2 regions of the Anaerotignum lactatifermentans genome follow, and region 1 is predicted to be linked to the other one. Evidence: predicted binding sites of a transcription regulator. Region 1 holds the regulator's gene; the other holds the start of a gene.
The links. Region 1 encodes Rex, which represses fermentation and respiration genes when NADH is low (regulators of the CRP and FNR family bind a similar motif). Its sites were predicted from a motif close to ATTGTTAANTANTTAACAAT; they were not measured.

Region 1 (4,967 bases):
GCGGAAGTTACACCCATGGTAAACCAGCTGGAATACCATCCCGGATATTGTCAGGCACATGCCGTTCACTATTCTCAGCAGCAGGGACTTCTGGTGGAAGCATGGAGCCCTCTGGGTCGTACCCGTGTGCTGGAAGATGCTCTGGTGCTGGAACTGGCAGAAAAATACGGCAAAACACCTGCACAGATTTGTCTGCGTTTTGCCCTGGACAATCATGTATTGCCTCTGCCTAAATCCAGCTCTGCGGAACGTATGAAAGCAAATCTGGATATTTTCGATTTCACCATTTCTCCTGAGGACATGTCCCGTCTGATGTGCATGCCCCAGACAGGATGGGGCGGACATCATCCCGACACATTCTAAAAGACAAAAACAGCCGGAATCCTTTATATGTAGGGATTCCGGCTGTTTTTTATCATTCTATCTTTGTTTGAGAAAGAGGTTCCTTCTTTTTCTTTGCTTCATGCCCCCGATGGCAAAGGATGAAGATCATAAACAGTACCGACGAAAAATCAGGTGCCGCAAGAAAGAGGAAAAAGCCATCTAATCCATTGCGGATGACCAGCGCCACAATGAATACCACCAAATTGATGGCTGCCATCTTCCAGTCGCAAATCTGGGTGAAGATATACAGCACCAGAAAATACACGGCAATCAGCCCAAATGCCGCATACGCCCATTTGGGGTCGTATGTGCGTGCACGTATGAGATTACAGTAATTCAGCAGATTGGTAAACATCAGGGCATATACCATACAAATGATATCTGCCACTTTTTTCCGATGAATGTAAATGGTCAACATACAAATCCTCCCCTTTCCCCCGAAACAGCCCTTTATTTTTGTTCGTAAATGTCAAAAGAGAATTTCACGCCATTTTCTTCCTGTACTTCCCCTTTTTCTGTCAATGTCCATTCCGGTTTTTCATCCAGATTGGGGAAATAAGTATCCGCAGGAAATTTGTCATAGATTTTGGTGATGTATGCTTTTTTGCACTGAGGCAGAAGCTGTTCATAAATGCTGCCGCCGCCGATAACAAAAATATCATCATCCTCGTAATCCGCCAGCACTGCAGGCAGTTCTTCCAGACTATGGCAAAGGGTCACCCCTTCCGCTTCATAAGCCTTATTTGCTGTCAGCACAATATGGGTACGTTTGGGCAAAGGCTTTTTGCCGGGGAAAGATTCCAGTGTCTTTCTGCCCAGCACCAGCACATGACCCATGGTCACCGCACGGAAATTTTTCATATCTGCGGAAATGCGGCACAGCAGTTCATTGTCCTTGCCGATGCCCCAGTTTTCGTCTACTGCTACAATGAGATTCATGGGTTTTCCTCCTTAAATGGCAATGGGCACTTTGCCGATGGGTTTGCCGTGTTCGTAGTCTTCCACGATAAAGTCATCTACAGTGAAATCATAGAAATTCTTGATTTCGGGATTCAAACGCACCTTGGGTGCGGGGAATGTTTCCCGTTCAATAAGTTCTTTGATGATAGGTACATGACGGTCGTAAATATGCATGTCGCTAATGACGTGTACCAGTTCGCCGGGCTCCAGTCCGCTGACCTGTGCGAACATCATCAGCAATGCGGAATACTGCACCACATTCCAGTTGTTTGCCGCCAATGTATCCTGAGAACGCTGGTTCAGGATCGCATTCAGTTTATTGCCTGTCACATTGAAAGTCATACTGTAAGCACAGGGTTCCAGTCCCATTTCTGTCAGGTCTGCAAAGTTGTAGATGTTTGTCATGATACGACGGGACGCGGGCGCATTTTTCAACTGCCACAGCACGTTGTCCACCTGATCCATTTCGCCGTGTTTGAATTTGTATTTCACACCCAGCTGATAGCCATAAGCCTTACCGATGGAGCCTGTTTCGTCTGCCCAGGAATCCCAGATTTTGCTGTTCAGATCGTGGATGTTGTTGGATTTTTTCTGCCAGATCCACAGGATCTCGTCAATGGCTGCTTTCCAGTTGGTGGCGCGCAGTGTCAGCAAAGGAAATTCCTTGCTCAGATCATAGCGGTTCACCACGCCAAAGGTCTTGATGGTGTAGGCAGGTGTGCCGTCTTCCCAGTGGGGGCGCACCTTTTCGTTTTCTGTAGAAAAGCCATGCTCTAAAATCTGTTTGCAATTCTGTATGAAAATATCGTCTGCTCTGCTCAATGTTTCTTTCCTCCTAAAAAATCGTTCATTTCTTTCTCCTCTTTTATGATACCCTATCTTTCTGCCGCCTTCAACCCAATTTTCCCAACGCCTCTTGGTCACAGCAGAAAAAAATGCGCAAAACAAACGCAAAAAAACAGACAACGCCCCGGACATTGTCTGTTTTTTATTTCATTTTCTGTTTTTACTTTTCTTCTTCTTCCACCTGACGGTGTTTTACAGGCAGACCGTTCTGCAGGTGATGCAGATCGTTTTCTTCGCTGTACATTTCATTGATCTTGTAAAGCAGTGTCATCAGACTGTCTGTCAAATGCACGTTTTCCACCAGCACATCATCGGGAACCTGCAAATCCACATGGCTGAAGTTCCACATGCCCTTTACGCCCCATTTTGCCAAATCATGGGCAACCTTAACAGCCTGTGAACGAGGCAGTGTCAAAATGGCAACGTCTACGCGATTGTTTTTCACGTATTCCTCCATTTTGTCCACGTCATAAACCTCCACGCCACGGATGGTCATGCCAACCAGACGAGGATTGATGTCAAAAACTGCTTTGATGACGAAACCGCGTTTTTCAAAATTTGTATAATTGACCAACGCCTGACCGATATTACCGCCGCCAATAACGATCATATTGTACATACGATCCAATCCCAGTATCTTTTTGATTTCATTGTAAAGATATTCTACATTATAGCCGTATCCCTGCTGACCGAAGCCGCCGAAATTGTTCAAATCCTGGCGAATCTGAGAGGCTGTAATATTCATCTTTGCACTGAGCTCTTTGGAAGAAATTCTGGTGATGTCGCTTTCCAGCAAATCGCCCAAATACCGATAATATCTGGGTAATCTGTTTATTACCGCCGGTGAAATCTTTTTTTCACTATCCATATTATCCAAATCCTCTCCTACTCAATTTGATTTCAGTATAGCACGCCTGTTATTTTATTGTCAACAATAACTCTTTTATTCCGCCCTTTTTTCTGGTATCATAATTGTGGACAACCCAAGGGTTACGGAGGAATAAAACATGATACTTGCAGTCAATCACATAGAAAAATCCTATGGCATCGACACCATATTGGAAAACATCACATTTCATATAGAAGAAAGAGAAAAAACCGCAATCGTAGGCGTTAACGGCGCCGGAAAGACCACCCTGTTCCGCATTTTGACGGGGGAAATCTCCGCTGACGGCGGCGATGTTTTCCTGAAAAAAGAAACCACCATGGGCTACATGGCACAGAACCAACAAATAGAAAGCAGCCGCACAATTTATGAAGAAATGCTATCGGTCTTTGAAAAAATTTTAACGGCCGAGGTCCGTCTTCGTGAAATAGAAAACGAAATGACACACCTGTCAGGAAAAGAGTTGTCTGACATGATGGAGGATTACGCGTCTTTACAGCACGAATTTGAACAAAACGACGGTTACAGCTACAAAAGCCGTCTGAAAGGTGTACTGAAAGGTCTGGGCTTTGGGGAGGACGAATTCGACCGCCCCCTGTCCCAGCTTTCCGGCGGACAGAAAACCCGTGTGTATCTGGGCAAACTGCTGTTATCCAAGCCGGATTTGCTGCTGCTGGACGAACCTACCAACCATCTGGACATTGCTTCCATTGAATGGCTGGAAGATTTCCTGAAAACATACGACGGCTCTGTCCTCATCATTTCCCATGACCGTTATTTCCTGGATAAAATCGTCACCAAAGTAGTGGAAATCGAAAACAGAAAATCCACTGTATACAACGGCAACTACACCGCATACATGAACCAGAAAGCCATCAACCGGGACATCCAGCAGAAGGCTTACGAAAACCAGCAGAGAGAGCTGAAACGACAGGAAGAAGTCATCCGCACACTGAAGGCATTCAATCGGGAAAAATCCATCAAGCGTGCCGAAAGCCGGGAAAAACAGCTGGAAAAAATCGAGCGTATCGATCGCCCCGACAGCCTGCCTTCCCATATGCGCCTGACATTGACACCCCGCATCATCAGCGGCAGTGACGTACTCCATGCGGAAGAACTGTCCAAGTCCTACGGCGGACAGCGTATTTTCCGCCATGTGAATCTGGATATCAAGCGTGGGGAAACCGTTGCCATCATCGGTCCCAACGGCGTGGGCAAATCCACACTGTTTAAAATGCTTCTGGGCGAAGTGCCTTCCGACAGCGGGCTTATGCGGTTCGGCACCAATGTTCATGTGGGTTATTATGACCAGGAACAGCAGAAATTAGACAGCAACAAGACCATTTTCGATGAAATTTCCGATACTTACCCCACTTTGACGGCGGGGGAAATCCGCAATATGCTGGCAGCCTTTGTCTTTACGGAAGATGACGTGTTCAAACAGGTTTCTTCCCTCAGCGGCGGCGAAAAAGGTCGCGTTTCTCTGGCAAAAATCATGCTTTCCAAAGCAAACCTGCTGATGCTGGACGAACCTACCAACCATCTGGATATGTTCTCCAAAGAAGTGCTGGAGGACGCTCTGAACCGCTATGAAGGCACCGTGGTATACATCTCCCACGACCGTTATTTCATCAATAAGACTGCCCAGATCATACTGGAGCTTTCTCCCGAAGGCATCACACGCTATGAGGGCAATTATGATTATTATATGGAGAAAAAAGCGGAACGGGCAAGAAAAGAAGCCCTGCTTGCGGCAGAACAGCCTGCAAAAGGCGCCGCTCCCACTCCTGTCCAGACCATGACCGACACCAAGAGCGATTGGCTGAAACAGAAAGAACAGCAGGCAGCAGAGCGGAAACTGGCGGCAAAGATTGCCAAAGTAGAAAAAGCC
Region 2 (4,967 bases), on a different contig from region 1:
GTTCACGGCGTTCATTGGCAGCACTGCCTTCTCTGCCTTCCCCTTCCGGCAAAGGATAATTGGAAGGATAGAAATAATCGTCAAAGTGGATAGCATCCACGTCATAGTTTTCCACAACTTCCGCAACAGTATCGGTGATATACTGTTTCACTTCTTCTTTTGCAGGGTTGTAATACATGGCATTGTTATAAGTCAAAATCCAGTCTGGATGCTGTCTTGCCATATTATCTGCGGAAAGTGCAGACAAATCCACACCGGAAGTGGTGATACGATAAGGATTCATCCAAGCATGGAATTCCATACCGCGTTTATGGGTTTCCTCAATCATAAATTCCATAGGGTCATAACCGGGGTCTTTCCCCTGTGTGCCCGTCAAAACAGCACTCCATGGGTTCAGATCTGATTCATAAAAAGCATCACCTTTGGGACGAATCTGCACCACAACGGTGTTCAGCCCCAGTGCCTGTGCCTGATCCAGTTTCTGAATAAATTCTGCTTTCTGTGCTTCTGCGTTATTTTGTGTGGAAGGATAGTCCGCACTGTACACAGTGGAAATCCAAACAGCACGCATATCATCATCTGCTTTAGGGGTCGCTCCATAAGCTGCAAGGCTTCCAAGACTCCCCATAACCAATACCGCACCTAGTACAGCTGCGGTCAATCGTTTCATCCATTTCTTCATTGTCAAAACTCCTTTTATTCTAGATCATATTATTCCGCATTTTCACGAAATATTCTGCATATTTCATCAGAAAAATGATAAGTTGTTACAACCGACTTGCACCAACTTATTGTATCACACTTTGGTTATATAGAAAATTACGTTTTTATTACAATACAGGAAAAAAACTGTTGCATAATAGATTGTTTTATATTAGCATATAGAGAAAATTTATCAAATGGGGTGATATTTATGATGCGTTACGGACTAATTGGTGAAAAATTAGGACACAGCTTTTCCAAGATCATACACGAGAAACTGGCTGATTATACTTATGATCTGATTCCGCTTTCTCTGGAGGAGCTGGATGTCTTTATGCGCGAAAAAGCATTTAGCGCCATCAATGTGACCATACCATATAAGGAAACTGTCATTCCATACTTGGACGAAGTAGACCCGAAAGCTGCAAAAATGGGCGCAGTCAATACTGTTGTGCAGCGAAACGGGAAGCTTTTCGGATATAACACAGATTACTTCGGTTTTCGGTACATGCTGGAACATAACCATATCCAGATTGCAGGTAAAAAGGTGCTTGTACTGGGCAGAGGCGGCGCCTCTAAGGCCGTTATTGCGGTTCTGGAAGATATGGGAGCAGCAGAAATCCACACCATATACTACAAAATTGCGGAAAACACCATTTCATACGAAACATGCTACGCTTTACATACAGATGCACAGGTAATTGTCAATACAACACCTGTTGGCATGTATCCCAATTCCGGGAAAACACCCATCTATCTGGCACCCTTCACCAAACTGGAAGCCGTTGCCGATGTTGTTTACAATCCTCTGCGCACCAGACTAGTTTTAGATGCGCAGGAAAGAGGGTGTCAAGCCATTGGCGGACTGGAAATGCTTGTTGGACAAGCGAAATATGCCGTTGAAATCTTTTTAGATCAGTCTTTGCCTGACAACGCCATCGAAGTGGTGCATAACGAATTGATGGCAGAACGCAGAAATCTTGTGCTCATTGGTATGTCCGGCTGCGGGAAAAGTACTATTGGCAAACTTGCCGCAGAAAAACTCGGAAAGACTTTTGTGGATACAGATGCAGAGATTATCAAACGCATTGGCATGTCCATTGCTGATTACTTTGCGGCATATGGTGAAGATTCCTTCCGTCAGGTGGAATCTGAAGTCGTACAAGAACTTTCTACAAAGAATAATCTGGTCATTTCCACCGGCGGCGGTGTCATTAAAAATCCAGAAAATATCCAGTGGCTAAAAGGTAACGGAACTGTTATTTGGATTCAGCGCGATCCAGAATTGTTGGAAAGCGGCAATGGTCGCCCTCTGGTCCCCGATCAGGAAGCTGTTCGAAAACTTTTGAAAGAACGTCTGCCCCTTTACACAGCTGCGTCAGAAGCCATCATTGAAAATAATGAAAATGAAGAAAAAGCTTTACAGAAAATATTAACAGCTTTTCAGCAAGCATAATATTGCAGAAATATTCTTCTCATACAGCAATAAAAACGCCCTGTCTAATCAGACAGGGCTTCTTTTAATCAAAGATAAACAATTCCTCAATGGGTGTTTCCACCACCCGGGATATATCAATAGCAAGTTTCAGTGAAGGATTGTACTTCCCTGCTTCCAGCCGCATGATAGTTTCTCGCCGAACGCCTACCTTCTCTGCTAACTGCTCTTGGGTCAGGTCTTTCAGCAGGCGATATTTTTTTAAATTACAGACAAATTCCGCCATATTATCGTTCCTCCAGCCAATATAATTTCACAGCATACGCCAGAATCAGCACCACATAAGCAATGACTACCAGAATAAATGTCACTTCCAGATTACTCATGAACAAGCCGATAATCCAAATGGCTGCAAGAAGGAACAAAGCAAGATGACCAATAAAAGCAAGGGCTGTTTTCCGATCTTCCTGATAACGTTCGTCTGCCTGATCCCCCTGAATCTTCCCTAAAAAGAAAAATCCAAAGAAAGAGAAGAAACCCAGGTAAGCAAAACTGGTAATATCCCCTGTCATAAAATAGCGACTGGCAAAAAATCCCAAAAACCCAATGAATCCTAAATAAAAATTTTTCCGAATCATAAAAAGCACCTCTTTCATAAGTGATATATTTATCTCTTTCTGATACAAATATATCACTCAAAAATAAGATTGTCAATATAAATAGTACAAATATATCACTTTTTGAGATTTATTTATCACATTTTAAAATCGAAAAAAGTCCATGACACCGTCATGGACTTTTTCTTGGGTTCGTTCAATTAAGGCTGTACCACAGCACGTCTTTTGAATACTTTCGCAGATTTTTTTTCGGCAACTTCGAAAATGGCAGAAATCTTATCCACAAATGTCAGTACATAAGATTCTACGTAGCGGGGAGGCACCGGTGTGCAGGGCCACATATGTTTCAAAATCGCGTCTGTTTCCACTTTATTTAATTCTGTAATCTTTTTCGCGTTGTCATAGGCAACCCGAGGGTGCCAAGCAGCATGATTGGAGCGAATTGCTTTTTTGGTTCTCCAATCATAGAAAAACAAATCATGCAGCAAGCCCGCTCTTGCAGCAGAACGATAATCCCAACCCATACGGTAGCAAATCAAAAAGCTGTAATAGGATACATTTATGCTGTGCTGTAAACGGCTGGTATCGCAGTGCTGTACGTGGTTATCCATTTTCTGTACCATTTCATGCCCCAAGAGATCCTCGACGCATGCTTTGTACTCTGCCAGCAAAGAATCCTCATCCGGTCTGCTAAAGTCTTTTCTTGAACCAATCGCTTTGTGCATTTACGTCTTTCCTTCCTTGTAAATTCATGTAAACTTAATTTACATAATCATTATATCACGAAAGGTGCTTCAACGCTACAAAATTCAAAATTTTTTTTGAAAAATAATAAAACAAAATTTACTTTTGCTCTTTATGCACTATTTCTCTTTTGGTCTAGCAATAAGTGCCGCCAAAAAGGCGAAGATAATCACTGCTGTAAGCCCACCAGCAGCAGCTTTGATTCCTCCAGTAAAAATTCCGAAAATACCCATAGCATCTACTTCGTTTTTCACTTCCAACGCAAGGCGATTGCCAAATCCTGTCAACGGCACCGTTGCCCCTGCTCCTGCAAAATCGATCAGTTTTGGGTAAATGCCAAGACCACCCAGTACACAGCCAACACATACGAAAAGAACCAATATTCTGGCAGGTGTCAGCTTTGTTCGATCAATAAGAATCTGTCCCAATACACAGATCAGCCCGCCCACAAGAAAGGCTTTTAGATACATCATGTGCAGCTCCCCTTTCCGCTTTCTATGACGACCCCATGAGCCACAGCAGGGATGGTCAGACCCAGCACCGCGGAATCCGCACTAAGCAAAGCCCCAGTCGGGATAAAAAGCATCCGATTGATTTCCCCGCTGCAAAGTTTTGGATAAAAATAGCCGCAGAATGTCACTGCAGAGCAGGCACATCCACTGCCGCCAGAATGGGTATCCTGCGTTTCTCTGTCAAAAATGAGTATCCCGCAGTCTGTATAATTTTCTGACATATCATACCCTTCTTTTGCCATCAGCTCCACAACCAACTGATGCCCCACATAGCCTAAATCTCCTGTCACAATCACATCATAGTCCTGCGGGGTGCGTCCTGTTTCTTGAAAATGCGCCATCAACAGATCCACCGCTGCAGGTGCCATGGCTGCTCCCATATTCTGCGCATCTGTAATTCCCATATCTATGATCTTTCCAGTAGTAACCATGGTAATCTGCGGTCCTTCTCCTTCTTTCGCCAAAACCACCGCTCCATCCCCTGTGACCGTTCTGGTGGCTGATTGGGGGCGTTGAATGCCTAATGGCAACGGGAATCGGAATTGCTTTTCTGCCGCACAGAAATGGCTGGAAGCGCCACCTAAGACATATTCAGCAAAGCCACCGTCAATGAGCATGGCACCCACGCTCATAGCTTCTCCCATGGTAGAACATGCACCAAAAAGCCCCAAAAAAGGAATGGGCAGGTCTTTGATGCCAAAGGTCGTTCCCATACACTGATTCAGCAAATCCCCGCAAAGAACATACTGTATATCTTCATGGGTCAATCCTGCTTTTTTCAGCACCAATGCCATATTTTCCGCTACAAAACAACTTTCGGCTTTTTCCCAGGAATCTTCTCCCATCATGGAATCCTCAGCGATTTCATCAAAATATTGTCCCAGAGGTCCCTCTCCCTCTTTTTTTCCGACAGTAGACGCTGCTGCCCGTATCACAACTGGCTTGGAAAATGCCACC

Region 2: INF29_RS04235 (DUF3796 domain-containing protein) is a predicted target of Rex. The motif match lies at 2,877-2,896, and genes of this name have one in related genera.

The regions. Positions count from the first base shown of each region.
Region 1 is NZ_JADCKK010000054.1:12,676-17,642, forward strand. It holds gene INF29_RS11440 (aldo/keto reductase) at 1-363, shown strand, start outside; gene INF29_RS11445 (hypothetical protein) at 416-802, opposite strand; gene INF29_RS11450 (dihydrofolate reductase) at 835-1,323, opposite strand; gene thyA (thymidylate synthase) at 1,336-2,166, opposite strand; gene INF29_RS11460 (redox-sensing transcriptional repressor Rex) at 2,351-3,058, opposite strand; gene INF29_RS11465 (ABC-F family ATP-binding cassette domain-containing protein) at 3,198-4,967, shown strand, end outside.
Region 2 is NZ_JADCKK010000010.1:47,160-52,126, forward strand. It holds gene INF29_RS04220 (glycoside hydrolase family 10 protein) at 1-682, opposite strand, end outside; gene INF29_RS04225 (shikimate kinase) at 914-2,158, shown strand; gene INF29_RS04230 (helix-turn-helix transcriptional regulator) at 2,223-2,423, opposite strand; gene INF29_RS04235 (DUF3796 domain-containing protein) at 2,425-2,775, opposite strand; gene INF29_RS04240 (HD domain-containing protein) at 2,955-3,479, opposite strand; gene spoVAE (stage V sporulation protein AE) at 3,618-3,971, opposite strand; gene spoVAD (stage V sporulation protein AD) at 3,968-4,967, opposite strand, start outside.